4 regions of the Paenibacillus thailandensis genome follow, and region 4 is predicted to be linked to each of the others. Evidence: riboswitches for the same ligand, from Rfam matches in the RefSeq annotation. Region 4 holds a riboswitch; each other region holds the start of a gene.
What was found. A riboswitch is a leader RNA that binds a small molecule or an ion and turns the genes downstream of it on or off. The one in region 4 is predicted to bind cyclic di-AMP.
Positions count from the first base shown of each region.

Region 1: it holds a riboswitch for cyclic di-AMP, as region 4 does, so the genes downstream of both, ACFSW5_RS20305 (ubiquitin-like domain-containing protein) here and ACFSW5_RS03460 (hypothetical protein) in region 4, are expected to answer to the same signal.
Region 2: it holds a riboswitch for cyclic di-AMP, as region 4 does, so the genes downstream of both, ACFSW5_RS02635 (TrkH family potassium uptake protein) here and ACFSW5_RS03460 (hypothetical protein) in region 4, are expected to answer to the same signal.
Region 3: it holds a riboswitch for cyclic di-AMP, as region 4 does, so the genes downstream of both, ACFSW5_RS20640 (C40 family peptidase) here and ACFSW5_RS03460 (hypothetical protein) in region 4, are expected to answer to the same signal.

Region 1 covers NZ_JBHUMY010000030.1:64,720-67,972, forward strand. Annotated here, with positions in the region: gene rnmV (ribonuclease M5) at 1-116, opposite strand, end outside; gene ACFSW5_RS20305 (ubiquitin-like domain-containing protein) at 247-1,374, opposite strand; cyclic di-AMP (ydaO/yuaA leader) riboswitch at 1,614-1,820, opposite strand; gene ACFSW5_RS20310 (TatD family hydrolase) at 2,006-2,773, opposite strand; gene ACFSW5_RS20315 (HD domain-containing protein) at 2,876-3,253, opposite strand, start outside.
Region 2 covers NZ_JBHUMY010000001.1:587,300-590,552, reverse strand. Annotated here, with positions in the region: gene ACFSW5_RS02640 (CPBP family intramembrane glutamic endopeptidase) at 1-536, opposite strand, end outside; cyclic di-AMP (ydaO/yuaA leader) riboswitch at 780-988, shown strand; gene ACFSW5_RS02635 (TrkH family potassium uptake protein) at 1,129-2,481, shown strand; gene ACFSW5_RS02630 (potassium channel family protein) at 2,495-3,160, shown strand.
Region 3 covers NZ_JBHUMY010000031.1:49,094-52,346, forward strand. Annotated here, with positions in the region: gene ACFSW5_RS20630 (M1 family metallopeptidase) at 1-86, shown strand, start outside; gene ACFSW5_RS20635 (hypothetical protein) at 123-944, shown strand; cyclic di-AMP (ydaO/yuaA leader) riboswitch at 1,388-1,547, shown strand; gene ACFSW5_RS20640 (C40 family peptidase) at 1,551-2,021, shown strand; gene ACFSW5_RS20645 (GNAT family N-acetyltransferase) at 2,173-2,682, shown strand; gene ACFSW5_RS20650 (hypothetical protein) at 2,742-3,035, opposite strand; gene motA (flagellar motor stator protein MotA) at 3,214-3,253, shown strand, end outside.
Region 4 covers NZ_JBHUMY010000002.1:15,124-18,376, forward strand. Annotated here, with positions in the region: gene kdpA (potassium-transporting ATPase subunit KdpA) at 1-6, opposite strand, end outside; gene kdpF (K(+)-transporting ATPase subunit F) at 90-167, opposite strand; cyclic di-AMP (ydaO/yuaA leader) riboswitch at 432-626, opposite strand; cyclic di-AMP (ydaO/yuaA leader) riboswitch at 717-949, opposite strand; cyclic di-AMP (ydaO/yuaA leader) riboswitch at 1,333-1,535, shown strand; gene ACFSW5_RS03460 (hypothetical protein) at 1,540-2,235, shown strand; gene ACFSW5_RS03465 (ABC transporter permease) at 2,605-3,253, opposite strand, start outside.

The DNA.
Region 1 (3,253 bases), on a different contig from region 4:
CGCAGCACGTCCTCTCCGATCGCCGAACCGTTCGTTTCGATCGTGTCCGCTTCCACGGCGCGCTTAATGGCGGCCGTGTCGTCCTTGCCCTCTACGACAATCACTTCTTTAATCACCCGGTTCATCCTTTCTTCGCAGCAATACAAAAAGAAGAGGCATTGCCTCTTCTTATCATGGCATAATTTAAATCATAATTACATTGCAACACTCAACGAACTGTTGTCGTTTAATAAATACGGCTTCTTCTTAGCTGGCCGAAGGTTTCGTCGGGCCAAGCACATAGACGGTGTAACCCTTCTTTTTCCCGAATTTGACCGCATAGGAAGAGCTGTCGAAATAAATGTCGATTTTGTTGCCCGTAATGGCGCCACCGGTATCCTCCGCTCTGCGGAAACCGATTCCCTCGATATAGACCCACCAGCCAAGCGGAATGACATCCGGATCTACCGCGATGGTCCGGCCTTCTTCCACCTTCGTGCCGGATGCCGTAATGCCGTATTGCGGATGGCTTTCGTCTTTGCCGGTCGACTCCGTATCGGCCGTATACGCGGTCAACGTTACGTTGTTCAGCACTTTTTTCGGCTTGAACGTCACGCCGCCCTTCGTAACGGACGTTGCGGCGAGCGTGGTGACGTTAGGGGTCGTTTTTTTGGTGCCGACCGCTACGATCTTGTTGACTGCGGGTTGCTCGACCACTTTGCTGACAATTTTTTTGGAAACGAGCTGGCCGTCTTCGTAGACCTTTTCGATCTGCTCGACGACGACGCCTTCCTGGCCGCTTTGCACCAGCTTCTCTTTGCCCTTCTCCAGCGTAGGGTCTTCTTTCTTGATAATCGTAAACGGCACGCTTCGCTCCGCTTGCGACACATGGGTGTCGACCCGGACCACCGTCACGCTCGAAACTCCGGTTAACGGAGCCGTAAGCGCCGGCGTGACCTTGTCGGATTCGCGAATCTTAATATTTAATTCGTCAATCGCTTCGCCCACTGTTTCCTTCGTTGTGTATAACGTCTGCAGCTTTCCGTCCGCCTTCACGGTAAGCTTCACCGCATGATTGATTTCGATCCGGTCTCCGTCCTTAATGCCGGCATTCAGCGGAACGGACACCTCGTCATACGGGCCTATCGTGATGGACTTTTCCTCCAGCAGGTCTTGCAGAGCCCACTTCTTGGTCTTGACGACCGTCTCCTGCCCGTTTACTACCAGGGATACGCTTTTTTCAGTCGTTCCGTACAACAATACCAAAAACATGAAAGTCATAGCGATCGAGATAATGGCACTCAATAAAATCAAACGAAAGTTTTCATGCTTCCATCGCCATGCGAAAGACATGCTGGATGATCGTTGCCCATGGGTGTGTCTTACGTCGCCCATTTCTTCGGTCCTCCTTCATAGTCCCGCCGCTAGTGTTACGCATGATTCATTAGCGCGACTATTGAAATATGGCGTGCGGCAGCACGCATATCCAGTATTCTCTTCTCATCCATTGCCGCCCGGCAGCGTCGCCTGCCGACAGCCCGGCCCTCCCGGCTTCAAAATAAAAAGAAGCCTTCGACAGAGGATCTGTTTCGTGGCTTCCCGAAAAAACACATGGAAAATGGATGCACGAGGTTGATCGCTCTCTATTGCGCTTACGAGGTTAGCTGTCGGGTTTGGGCAAGAGAGCTGCCCTATTCGCGGTCAGCCGCTCATGGCGGCCTTGGCGAAATTCACCCCAAGATGAAATCAATGACTCTAAGCGTCTGCCTCGCTCCGTGACAGCCGATCGCTTATCGCCTGGTTCCCCCGTTCTCCGTTCGGAGATTAAGCGTTACTGGAAATCCGATACAAATCATTTTTAAGTTCTGAAATGAATCATACCTTCATCCGATGCCGATTGTAAAGAAGCTTTAAAAGTCGCTATAAGCGATTTATTCGGATATTTCCAGAAAATATGAGCGATTTAAGCGACAAAAATTAGTTTTTTCGCTCCCTTTCACATTCCTGCTTCTTTTTTGAGCGTTTTTCACAATAGTCTGAAACATTTTTTTCCATTTTCAGTCGTAATCCGGCCGATTTCCTCCACCGTTTTGCCGGTAATTTCGGCCGCTGCCTCGGCCACAAGAGCGACATAGGAAGTCTCATTTCTCTTTCCTCTAAATGGATGAGGGGCCAAATACGGGCAATCCGTTTCGATCAACAACCGGTCAAGCGGCACCTTGGCAAGCACCTCTTTCGGAACCCGGGCGTTCTTGAACGTTACCGGTCCGCCAAATGAAATATAAAAATTCATGTCGAGGCACAGCTTGGCCGTCTCCCAGCTCCCGGAGAAGCAGTGCATGATTCCGCCGACTTCGGAGGCGTGCTCCTCTTTCAGGATGCGGACCACGTCTTCATGGGCGTCGCGGTTATGGATGACGATCGGTTTTTTGACTTTTTTCGCCAGCGCAATCTGCTCTCTGAACTTTTGCTGCTGCAGCTCCTTCGGCGACGTATCCCAATGATAATCCAGCCCGATTTCACCGATCGCGACAACTTTCGGATGCGCGGACAACCGCTCGATCCATTCCAAGTCCCCCGGCTGCATATCGATCGTATCGACCGGATGCCAGCCGACGGCCGCGTAGATGAAATCGTATTGTTCGGCCAAAGCGATCGTCGACGGAATCGTCTCGCGGTTAAAGCCGATGTTCACGATCAGCTCGACGCCCGCTTCGCGTGCCCGTTTAATGACTTCGCTGCGATCGTTGTCGAATTTTGAAGAGTCGAGATGGGCATGCGTGTCAAATAACATATTGTTGTTTCCTCCTGTATGATCTTCCTATATATAGTTGTTTTTCCTTAATAACTACACGGGAAATGATTGGTTTCCCGGGTGAGGCTGCATAAGCGGTTATTAAAATCTTTCCGCTTGACGGGCGTCCAATTTGAACAATTCCCGAATGCCTGCCGGCAGCCGGCCGGCAGCCCTCAGAAGCGGCTCCTCCGGGTAATACAGATGATATTGCCCTTGGTGAAGCCCGGTTATCGAGCGCACGATGTCCGATTTACGCGAAATTTCGTTCAAATGGTCTTGTTCGTCCAGGAGCAGGATCGGCGTTTTTTCTTCTTTTTCGCCTTTTTTAGTGTCCGGTCGGTATACGTCGTAAGGCTGGTCGTACGGAAAATCGATTTCCATATGATAATCCGGATGGAGCCCGATCATGCGCCACTGCTCCTCGATTTCGTTCAGAAGCTTTTCATCCGGGTTGTCCAGCGTTATGTATTTATAAAG
Region 2 (3,253 bases), on a different contig from region 4:
TATCCTTTCGGATAATAGATGGTTTCGCCGTTATCGCCCGGGGTTCCTCCGGTAAGGGAGCCGTCCGCCAGTCCGCGCTCGGCCGCCAGCTTGGACGCTTCCTCGTCGTCCATCGGTTCGGCGGGAGCGGCGCCAAGGACATGCCAGGCGACGACGCGGCCCGTTTCCATGTGGGTATAGACGTACGCCGTGTAACCGCCGTTTAGTTCGATTTCCGTCTGGTACGTGTCGGTTGGGAACAATAAACCGTATTGCGATCCGTATTCCGTCAGCAGCTCCGATTTGGACAAATAGCCGTACAGCAGGCTGTCGGATTGATGGACGGTATGGGCCGCCGCGGCCGGAAGCTTGAACTGCTCGGCGGCGAAATCGAGCGCCAGCTTCTCGGCTTTGCTTTTCTCCAATACTTGCGCTGCCGGCGCTTCCGGCATCTCGGCAGCCATCGGGAGCAGCTGGATGACGATAAAGACGGCGGCGCACAGAACGGCGGCCAAGCCGAACCGCTTCCACTCTCCCGCTTGAATCGTGTGGATCATCGTTCACCTCCTGAAGGTTTCTTTTTTTCGAAAAAGTCCGGTTAGCATTACAATATCACAGATGGTTAACCTTCACAAAAAAGCAGCGCGGCCGTACAAAAAAGAGAAATAACGACTCGCGGCGAGCGCAATGCCAATTGCTAGCCGTTCCCGCCCTTATTTGGACAAATAACGCCGGATTATCGCTCATCTGCGTTTTGTGCTTGCCATGGAATAAAGCTATAATCAGTTACGTCATAACAATCATATCGATTGCCGAATTTCTGAAAAGAAAACGGGGGAACCAACCGTTCGTCCCGCTTTAGGCCGCTGCGCAGCGGCTTGGATGCAGGGGACGGGCAAGGGGTGAATTTCGACGAAGTCTCGCGCTGACGCCGCGGCTTTGCCGAATAGGGCTGCCTGTCCAGGCCCGAATCCGACAGCTAACCTCGTAGGCAGCATGGAACAGGACTCATTCGCGAACAGCATTGGATGTCCAGTGCTTTTTTTTGTGCCCGGAAATTCGTTTTTCGGTTTTGCGAAGGATGCGGGCTTATGTTCAAAATAGTCGTTCCGGCTTGCGGCATCCGTAATGAAAGAGAGGAATTGGAAAGTGACGAAATGGAATTGGAACGGCTTGCGCATAGGGCAATGGTCTCCGCCGCGCATTTTGGTCGCCGGCTTCGCCTGTATCATTTTGCTTGGCGCCGTTCTGCTGAGCCAGCCGTTCGCTTCGAGCAGCGGGGAGCGGCTGCCGTTTATCGACGCCTTGTTTACGGCCACTTCCGCCACCTGCGTGACCGGACTTGTCGTAGTGGACACGGGCACTTATTTTTCCGTCTGGGGACAAATCATCTTGCTTGTTCTCATTCAGGTAGGCGGCCTTGGCTTCATGACGATGGCAACGTTGTTTGCGCTCGTGCTGAAGAAACGGATATCGCTCAGGGAGCGGCTTCTGCTGCAGGAAGCGATGAACCAAAGCAGCATGGAAGGAATCGTGCGCCTTATCCGCAAGGTGCTGATCTATTCCGTCGCGGTCGAGCTTATCGGGGCGGTCTTGTTCGCTTTGCGGTTCGCGTTTGACATGCCGCCGGGCAAAGCGGCTTACTTCGGCATTTTCCATGCGATTTCACTTTTCAACAACGCCGGCTTCGATATATTCGGCGAATTTCGCAGCTTGACGCTGTACGTCGGCGATCCTGTCGTCAATATAACGGCCATGGGTCTTATCGTTCTCGGCGGCTTGGGCTTCGTAGTATTGTCCGACATTATCGGGTATCGGAAGCTTCGAAAGCTGTCGCTGCATAGCAAAGTCGTATTGACGACGACGGGAGTGTTGCTTGCGGTCGGAACGATCGTCATATTCATATTCGAGTATTCCAATGCGAAGACTTTGGGTTCGCTCGACTGGGGCGGCAAAATATGGGCGTCGATGTTCCAGTCCGTTACGCCCCGGACGGCGGGCGCCAACACGCTTGACTATACGGCGCTTCGGCAGGCGACGGTGTTTTTTACGATCATGCTTATGTTTATCGGCGCTTCGCCGGGTTCGACCGGCGGCGGGATCAAGACGACGACTTTTACGACGCTGATCGGCGCCGTTATCGCGATGATCCGCGGGCGGGAAGATATCGTATTTTTCCGGCACAGGCTTGCGAAAGACCGCATCTTCAAGGCGTTGACCATTACGATGCTGTCGCTGTCCCTCGTCATTCTTGTGACGATGGTGCTGGCGACGACGGAGGATCAGCAATTTATAAAAATTTTATTCGAGGTGACGTCCGCGTTCGGCACGGTAGGATTGTCGCTGGGCCTGACGCCGGAATTAACCGATATCGGCAAAATCATCATCGCGTTCACCATGTTTGCGGGGCGGCTCGGTCCGTTAACGCTGGCATATGCGCTTGGTCCAAAAACAGAAAAAGAGCTTTTCCGTTACCCGGAAGGCAAAATTACGATCGGATAGGGGAAATTATCACATGTTGAAAGCGAACGGCTATGTCATTATCGGACTTGGGCGTTTCGGCTCGAGCTTGGGGAAAGAGCTCATGAAGCTGGGCTACGAGGTGCTGGGCATCGACAAGGACGAGGAAGCGGTGCAGGAGATGAGCGACATTCTGACGCATGCCGTCGTGGCGGAATGTACGGACGAGGAAGTGCTGCGATCGCTTGGCGTCCGTAATTTCGATTGCGGCGTAGTGGCGATCGGGGACGACATTCAGGCCAGCATCCTGACGACGATACAGCTGAAGGATCTCGGGGTGAAGAAGGTGGTCGCCAAGGCGATCAGCGAGCTTCACGGCCGGGTGCTGGAGAAGCTGGGCGTAGACCGGGTCGTTTATCCGGAGCGGGACATGGGCATTCGGGTGGCGCATCAGCTTGTATCGCCGAACTTGCTGGATTATATCGAATTGTCGGCCGATTATTCGATCGCGGAGCTGACCGTGCCGAGGGGACTGGACGGCAAATCGTTGCAGGAAATCAATCCGAGGGCGAAATACGGCTGCAGCATCGTCGCGATCAACAAAACAAGCGGCGTCATTATAGCTCCGACGGCGGGCGAGGTGCTGCGCGAGAGGGACGTCCTCGTCGTGATCGGGACGAACGACCAGATCGACAAATTCGAGCATGCGGTAGCGAAGTAGCGTATAAATAACGCCTGCCAGCCGGCATGGATTGGCATACATTGGGTGAAACTAGGGACAGCCGCAAGGCTGTCCTTTTGTGTTTCTTCTATT
Region 3 (3,253 bases), on a different contig from region 4:
CGGAGGTTGCCGATCCCGCGCGGATCAGATGGAGCCTTGGCGCCGTCAAGCTCATTGAAAGCATTATTCGCGCCTTCAGCTGGTAAAACGCCTTATATTTCAAGAAGGAGGCTCTTGCAGGCATGAGGAGCTATATGAAGCAAGGATGGCGCATCGCCGTCAAGCACATGTACGTCATCGTCTTATTGTTCTTATACCAGCTGATTTGGGGATTTTTCCTGTACCGTTACGTAGAATCGGCGGTCACGCCTCTCCTCCGGCGCTGGCCGGCGGCCGCTCCCAACGATTACGCCGTTTCGATCTTTCTGTCGGAAGCGCAGTTCCAGCTGGTGAAAACCTCGCTCGCCACGCCTTATCTGTGGCTTCTCGGCGGCCTGCTCGCCGCGCGCATGCTGCTTACGCCGCTCTTTAACGCCGGGCTTCTCTATTCGATCCATCATGCCCGGGACGACGGAGGAACCCGCTTCTTCGAAGGCATCCACCGCTCCTGGCGCACGGTCGGCTTGCTTTATTTGGCGCAAATGGCGCTTACGGCCGCCCCCGCCTTATGGCTCGCGCCCAAAGCGGCGCAAGCGTTCCGGAGCAGCGGCTCGATCGCGGAAATCGCGAGCCAGCTTGCGCCCGGCGCGGCGGGATGGCTGCTGTGGAGCGTGGCGCTCCATTTGCTGTCGCTGGCGATGCAATTCGGCGTCGTATCCGGCGCAGGCGCATTCCAGGCGCTAGGCACGGCGCTTCGCCGCCTTCTGCCCTACGCCGCGCTGACGGTTGCCATGTGGGGCATCTCGCTGATGACCGGCCTGCTCGCAACCTTCGTGTCGCTGCTCTGGGTCGGTTTGTTCGCCCTTATATTGCATCAGGGATATTCCTTCATCCGGACGCTGCTGAAGGTATGGACCTTGGCCGCTCAATACGAAAGCCTGCATCCCCAGCCCGTTCAATCCTAACCGTTCACCCCCGGCGTTCGTCAGCCTTCCCGCTCCCGATCATCCTGTCCGCTATTTTATGAGAACATTTTAATATTTTCGTGAGAAGCGCCCTTTTTCGGCAGAAAGAGGGCGTTTCTTCGTTGCGCCTGGCTTTCCGTGTCAAATCCGGGGGCATACATCCGTCCCGAATCTCATAAAACATTAAACAATAAAGCAGCCGGCCAGCTAGCTTTTAAGCGAAACCCCTTGTCCTTGCAGGCTTCGCGGCGTTTGCGCGGCTTTGGCCTGCCATCGTGCATCGCGCTTCAACCTCGGCTTCAATCGGGCGAAACATTCGATATATTTCCGAATAATATGGACAAATCCGATTTTTTCAGTCAAAAGATAACATGAGAATTATTAAAAATACGCTCAGAAAGAAGGAGATGTTGGTAAAAAAACGAATAATTACTCTCAGATTGTTTAAAAAAACGCCAAAATTCCGTTTACGGAATACGGGGGAACCACTTTGGGTGAATTGATTTCGATGCGGCCTGACTGTATGGCATTGCGTCTTGGGAATCATAGGGAACCTTCAACCGAACCCCACAGCTAACCTCGTCGGCACCGGAAGGAGTTTCATCATTGAAGAAAGTGACAGCATTGCTTTTCGGGCTTGCTTTGCTGCTGACGTTCCAGACGACCAGCATTTTCGCAAGCTCCAAGATGGACGGCTACATCGCCGACGTCATCGGCTCTCCGTATAAGAGCGGAGGCACTACGGCGAAAGGATTCGACTGCTCCGGGTTCACGACCTTCATCTTCGACAAGATGGGCATCGAACTTCCTCGCACGTCCGCTTCGCAAGCCGAAGCAGGCACGAAAGTCGACAAGAGCGACCTGATCGCGGGCGATCTCGTGTTCTTCAACACGAACGGACGCGGCATTTCCCATGTCGGCATTTACGTCGGAGACGGCAAGTTTGCCCACGCCTCTTCCAGCAAGGGCGTAACGATCAGCAAACTGAGCGATTCTTACTACAAGACTCGTTATGTAACCGCTCGCCGTATCTTGAGCGAAGAAGCTTTCCAAACCTACGCTACCGACGCGAAATAAGGCCCGTCTCTTCGCTTTCCGGCGACAGAACGACGCGCCTAACAGCATAAGCCGCAAAGAAGCTGTCGTTCCGGCAGCCTTTGCGGCTTATGCTGTTTATTCGGCACGGATATATTATAATCAAACCCCGGCGTTGCGAGGTGATACGAACATGAACGGCCCGGTTCGAACCGCAGACCGGCAGCTGCTGCTGGTTCCCATGGAACGGGAGCATGCGGAGCAAATATGCCGATGGAGATATGAACCGCTCTACGACTTCTACCGTTGGCCCGCTTGGGAGCGAATGGAACGCGAAGGAATCGAGTTCGGCGATCCCGCTTTGCGCGAAGCCCAGTACAGGTCCGTGCTGGACGGCCGCGGCGAGCTGATTGGCTTCGCCCAGTTATTCCCGATGGCCGGCGTCACGAGGCTTGGCATGGGCCTTCGGCCCGACCGTTGCGGTCAAGGAAAAGGCCCGCTGCTGGCCGCACTCCTGGCCGAGGAGGCGCTGCGCCGCCATCCCGAGCACGAGATCGATCTTGAAGTGCTCGCCTGGAATACGAGAGCGATCCGCGCTTACGAGAAAGCCGGGTTCGCCGTAACCGACACTTATGTGCGCCGGGCGCCGCAGGGAGAAGCGGAATTTCATTGCATGGTGTACCACCCGCCTCTGCGAAGGTAGCGTGCTGCCTTCCGGGCCAACCGGCCGGTCTTCCCTATTGCGGGACCGTTACCGACGGTTCAGATGAGGCGAACGACCCGGTGCACGTTGTCGCCTTGCGTCACCTCGATAATATGAAGCTTCGGATGGTAGGTGACAAGCCCGTCGCCTACCGCGATCGATGGCTCTTCGCCGAGGCCGTAGAACACATCGTCCGCGAGCGCTTCCATCACCTCTTTCCGCTCGGACGACCCGAGCGCTTCCCATTCTTCCTGCTCCATATCGAAGAACGTAAAGCTTCGGGTAATCGTGCTTACCGCCTCCGTCAAGTCCTTCAAAATATCCGAATACTCTCTTGCGTGTCTAACGCCCATCCTTCACTCCGCCTTTACCGTAAATTCATAATCCTCTCTTACCATTGTAACGCATTTGACGAATTTTAACGCCCTTCCTCCCGTTTTCCTTTCGCTGCTCTAATCTCGCGCCTTGTACATGACGATATATAAAAGAAGTAGTGGATGTCGAAATTTTAGAGGCCAAACGGGGTGTATTATGGAAAAATCAACAATTATCGGTATCGTATTGGGATTAG
Region 4 (3,253 bases):
ATCCATGTCTTAGCCTCCTGAAAGTTTTGTGGAGAGCGCCGCTTCCATGAAAATTTCTTCGCAACAAAATCTTGCTTCGGAAGCATCCGCTAAAATTTTTCGGGATGAAGCAGAGCATAGACGAGATAAATAAATACCAGCACCGTTACGACAGACACGATGATCACGGCCGATCCTCTCCCTCATCCCGAATGACCTTGCCGCACCAATACGCAAACAGGATGCATATTCCGAAGCATACGGCCAGCGTTAACACCATATATAAATCCATCATGGCTTTCCCTCCATCCAAACAGATTGCGGACACAAAAAAAGAAGCCTTGGGAGCAGAGGAACGTCTCCCGCGGCTTCTGCTTGACGGCAGCGCGAATCAAACTTCGCCCATGACGAAGCCGACCCCCGCCGCCTGCTGGAACGGCGCGCGTTATAGTTGCCTCTCCCGAGTACGCTTGCGAGGTTAGCTGACGGATTCGGGCGCGGAAGTCGCCCTACGCAACAAGCTTGTTTTGGAAGCTTTGTTTTGCGATTCACCCCATGGATAGGCGTTAAGCCGTTATGCAGCCGTCTGCCTATCCGATTGGTTCCCCCGCTTTTGCCGCACGGGCAAAATTAAGCGATAAAGGATTGTTTGTCATGAAATGTCGATGCCAAGATGCAAAAAGGCCACAGAGGCCTTATGACCCCTGTGACCCGTCTAAAACGTCACAAGCTTCATCATCCTCTCCCGATCGACGCTTACGAGGTTAGCTGACGGATTCGGGCGGTGAGAGTCGCCCTACGTTAGACGGAATCCATGGCTTCCGTCTAACGATTCACCCCTGCCGCACTCGGCTGTCCGACTCTCACATCGGCGCCGGCCCGGCGTTCCGCACCGTCAAGCGATTCACGCTTGCTGGGCGGTTGGTTCCCCCGTTTTCCGCATATCGCGGAAACTCAGCGATTGGAAAATGTTATCGTCTTGCATGAATCGAATCATACTCCTGCTTTCTGATGCTGTAAAGAACGCGTACGCCCCGCTGTGGATTAAAACAGCCTCCCTCCGTTCCGCTTAATCGCTTTCATTTTTATCAAGCTTCATTATTCTCCCTATTTCGCGTTATGTCTCTCTCTTACGGTATTTGTGCCGGCCGCTTATCTGTCTTTTAAGTATCGGGCATCGACCCAACTGCAAGCGCAGCCGAATAAGGATAAGCATCGATGAATATCGTGAAGAGATAACGAAGTTTTGCAGCGAAAATCGAAGAATTCGGGAAATTCCGGTCAATGTAATGCATATACAGAATAATGAACCATTTACAAAGCCGCGATTGGGGTTTAATATAAACGGCAAACGACCAAACTGCGCTGAATTTTTCGGATAACGAAAAAGCGGGGGAACCACAAGAAGCTTCTGTCGTGCTTAGGCGGATACAGAAGTTTCGTTAGAAGGCAACGGGTATTGCCTTTGGGGTGAATCGCTTGGCATTAGCCAGGCATAGGGCGTCTCTCTAGCCCGAATCCGACAGCTAACCTCGTAAGCGAACGAAGGAGAGAAGAAATATGTTTTTACCGGCGGAATCCCTTATTGAACGTCTGCCCGGCGCTTTGACGGCAGATTTGCCGTTCGCGGCGGAGCTTCGCATGAAACGGATCGAATTGTTTGTCATTCCGGCGATCGGCGTCGATATGCCCGGCTACCGCGTTTGCATGCGTTTGACAACGGCGTACGGGTACGGTTGGAGCGAAACGTTTATCGAGAAGAAGGAGAAGCCTTCGGATTGGGTTCAGTGGAGCAGCAACCTCGTTCATTGCATAAACGGCGGGGAGGAATGGGACGAAACGGCTCATCCGCTGGACCAAAGGCTGCGGCAAATGCTTCACGCCGCCGCGGAAAGCGTCGGCGCCGGCTTCAGCGCGGCCGCTGCGAGCGAGACTGACGGCGGGAACGACAGCCCCGCCTTCGCGGAAACGGCAAGCTTGGTCGAGGCGTCCTCCGCGGCTTCGACAGATTCCCCGGCAGCGGTGCGCTCCGGCAAGCTTGGGGAGAGCAGCGCATTGAACGAGACCGGTTCCGCGGAAGCCCGCGCCGGATACATTCCATCCGTCCTTCAGGACGACCCGGTCTCCGGCGCTTATCGTCTAGCCGGCGTTCGGCCAGCCATCCCGATCGACGCCAAGCGCGAGCAGGCACTGAGCAGGCAAACGGAGGACCTCGCCTTATTGGCTCGCTCCGAATGCTACATTTCGCTTTTTTAATTGTTAAGCGTCAACAATAAACGTTCCGTGCCGGAAGGTCGCCTTGTTGCTATAATCGAGATATCGGGACTTGCTCGGTCATTCGGGTTACGTACAATACATCATCGAACAGCGGCGCAAGGCGGGGCTCCCCGAGCTCGAAGGGGTCGACGAAGCCTGGCCGTGAGACGGTTTGCGGGCCACCGGTTCCGCTCGCCGTCATGCCCGAACCCACGTTCCTTTCCTACTGCGAAAGCCTCGGATGATAAACTGCCGATCGTACAGAACTGCCCGGACGAAATCGCCCTTCGGGTGACTTAGCATGCTAGCCGGCGGTTTCATGGCGGACCGTGCAGTCCGCCGTGAAAGCCGCTTTCGGCTGCTCGCGCTTCACGCCTCTTCCTTGTCCCGCGGCAGCCTCAAATCTTCCGTAAACCATATGCCGCCCGTCATGCCGCTCAGCACAATGGCGGTCGTCGCCGCGGAAGATGCAAGCATAAACATGATTAAAATCTGGTAACGGACCGCCTCGATCGGGTCCGCGCCCGCCACGATCATTCCCGTCATCATCCCCGGCAGCTGGACAAGCCCTACCGTCTTCATGCTGTCCAGCGTCGGAATGAGGCTGCTGCGGACGGAACGCTTGGCGGAAAGCTTGATCGCCTGCTGAGCGGACGCACCAAGCGCGAGCAGCGCCTCGATTTCGCCGCGCGAAGCTTCCAGCTCCCGCTTCATCCGGTTCAAATACAAACCGCATACAACCATGGAGCTGCCCACGATGATGCCGCTGATCGAGATAATGTATTGAGCCGTCGGCTCGATGATCCGAAGCCCCAGCAGCAAAGCCATCGCGACCGCTTCCGTAAACAGCAGCGACATGGCGATGCGAATACGCAGCCCTTTGATCCCCTTTGCTTTGCCGGCGGCGTTCCAAGCCGCAACGGTAATCATGAGCAGCACGATAAGCACGATAAACAAAGGCTGCTCCGCATCAAATACGAAATGGAGCACATAGCCGATAAAGAGCAGCTGCACGGCG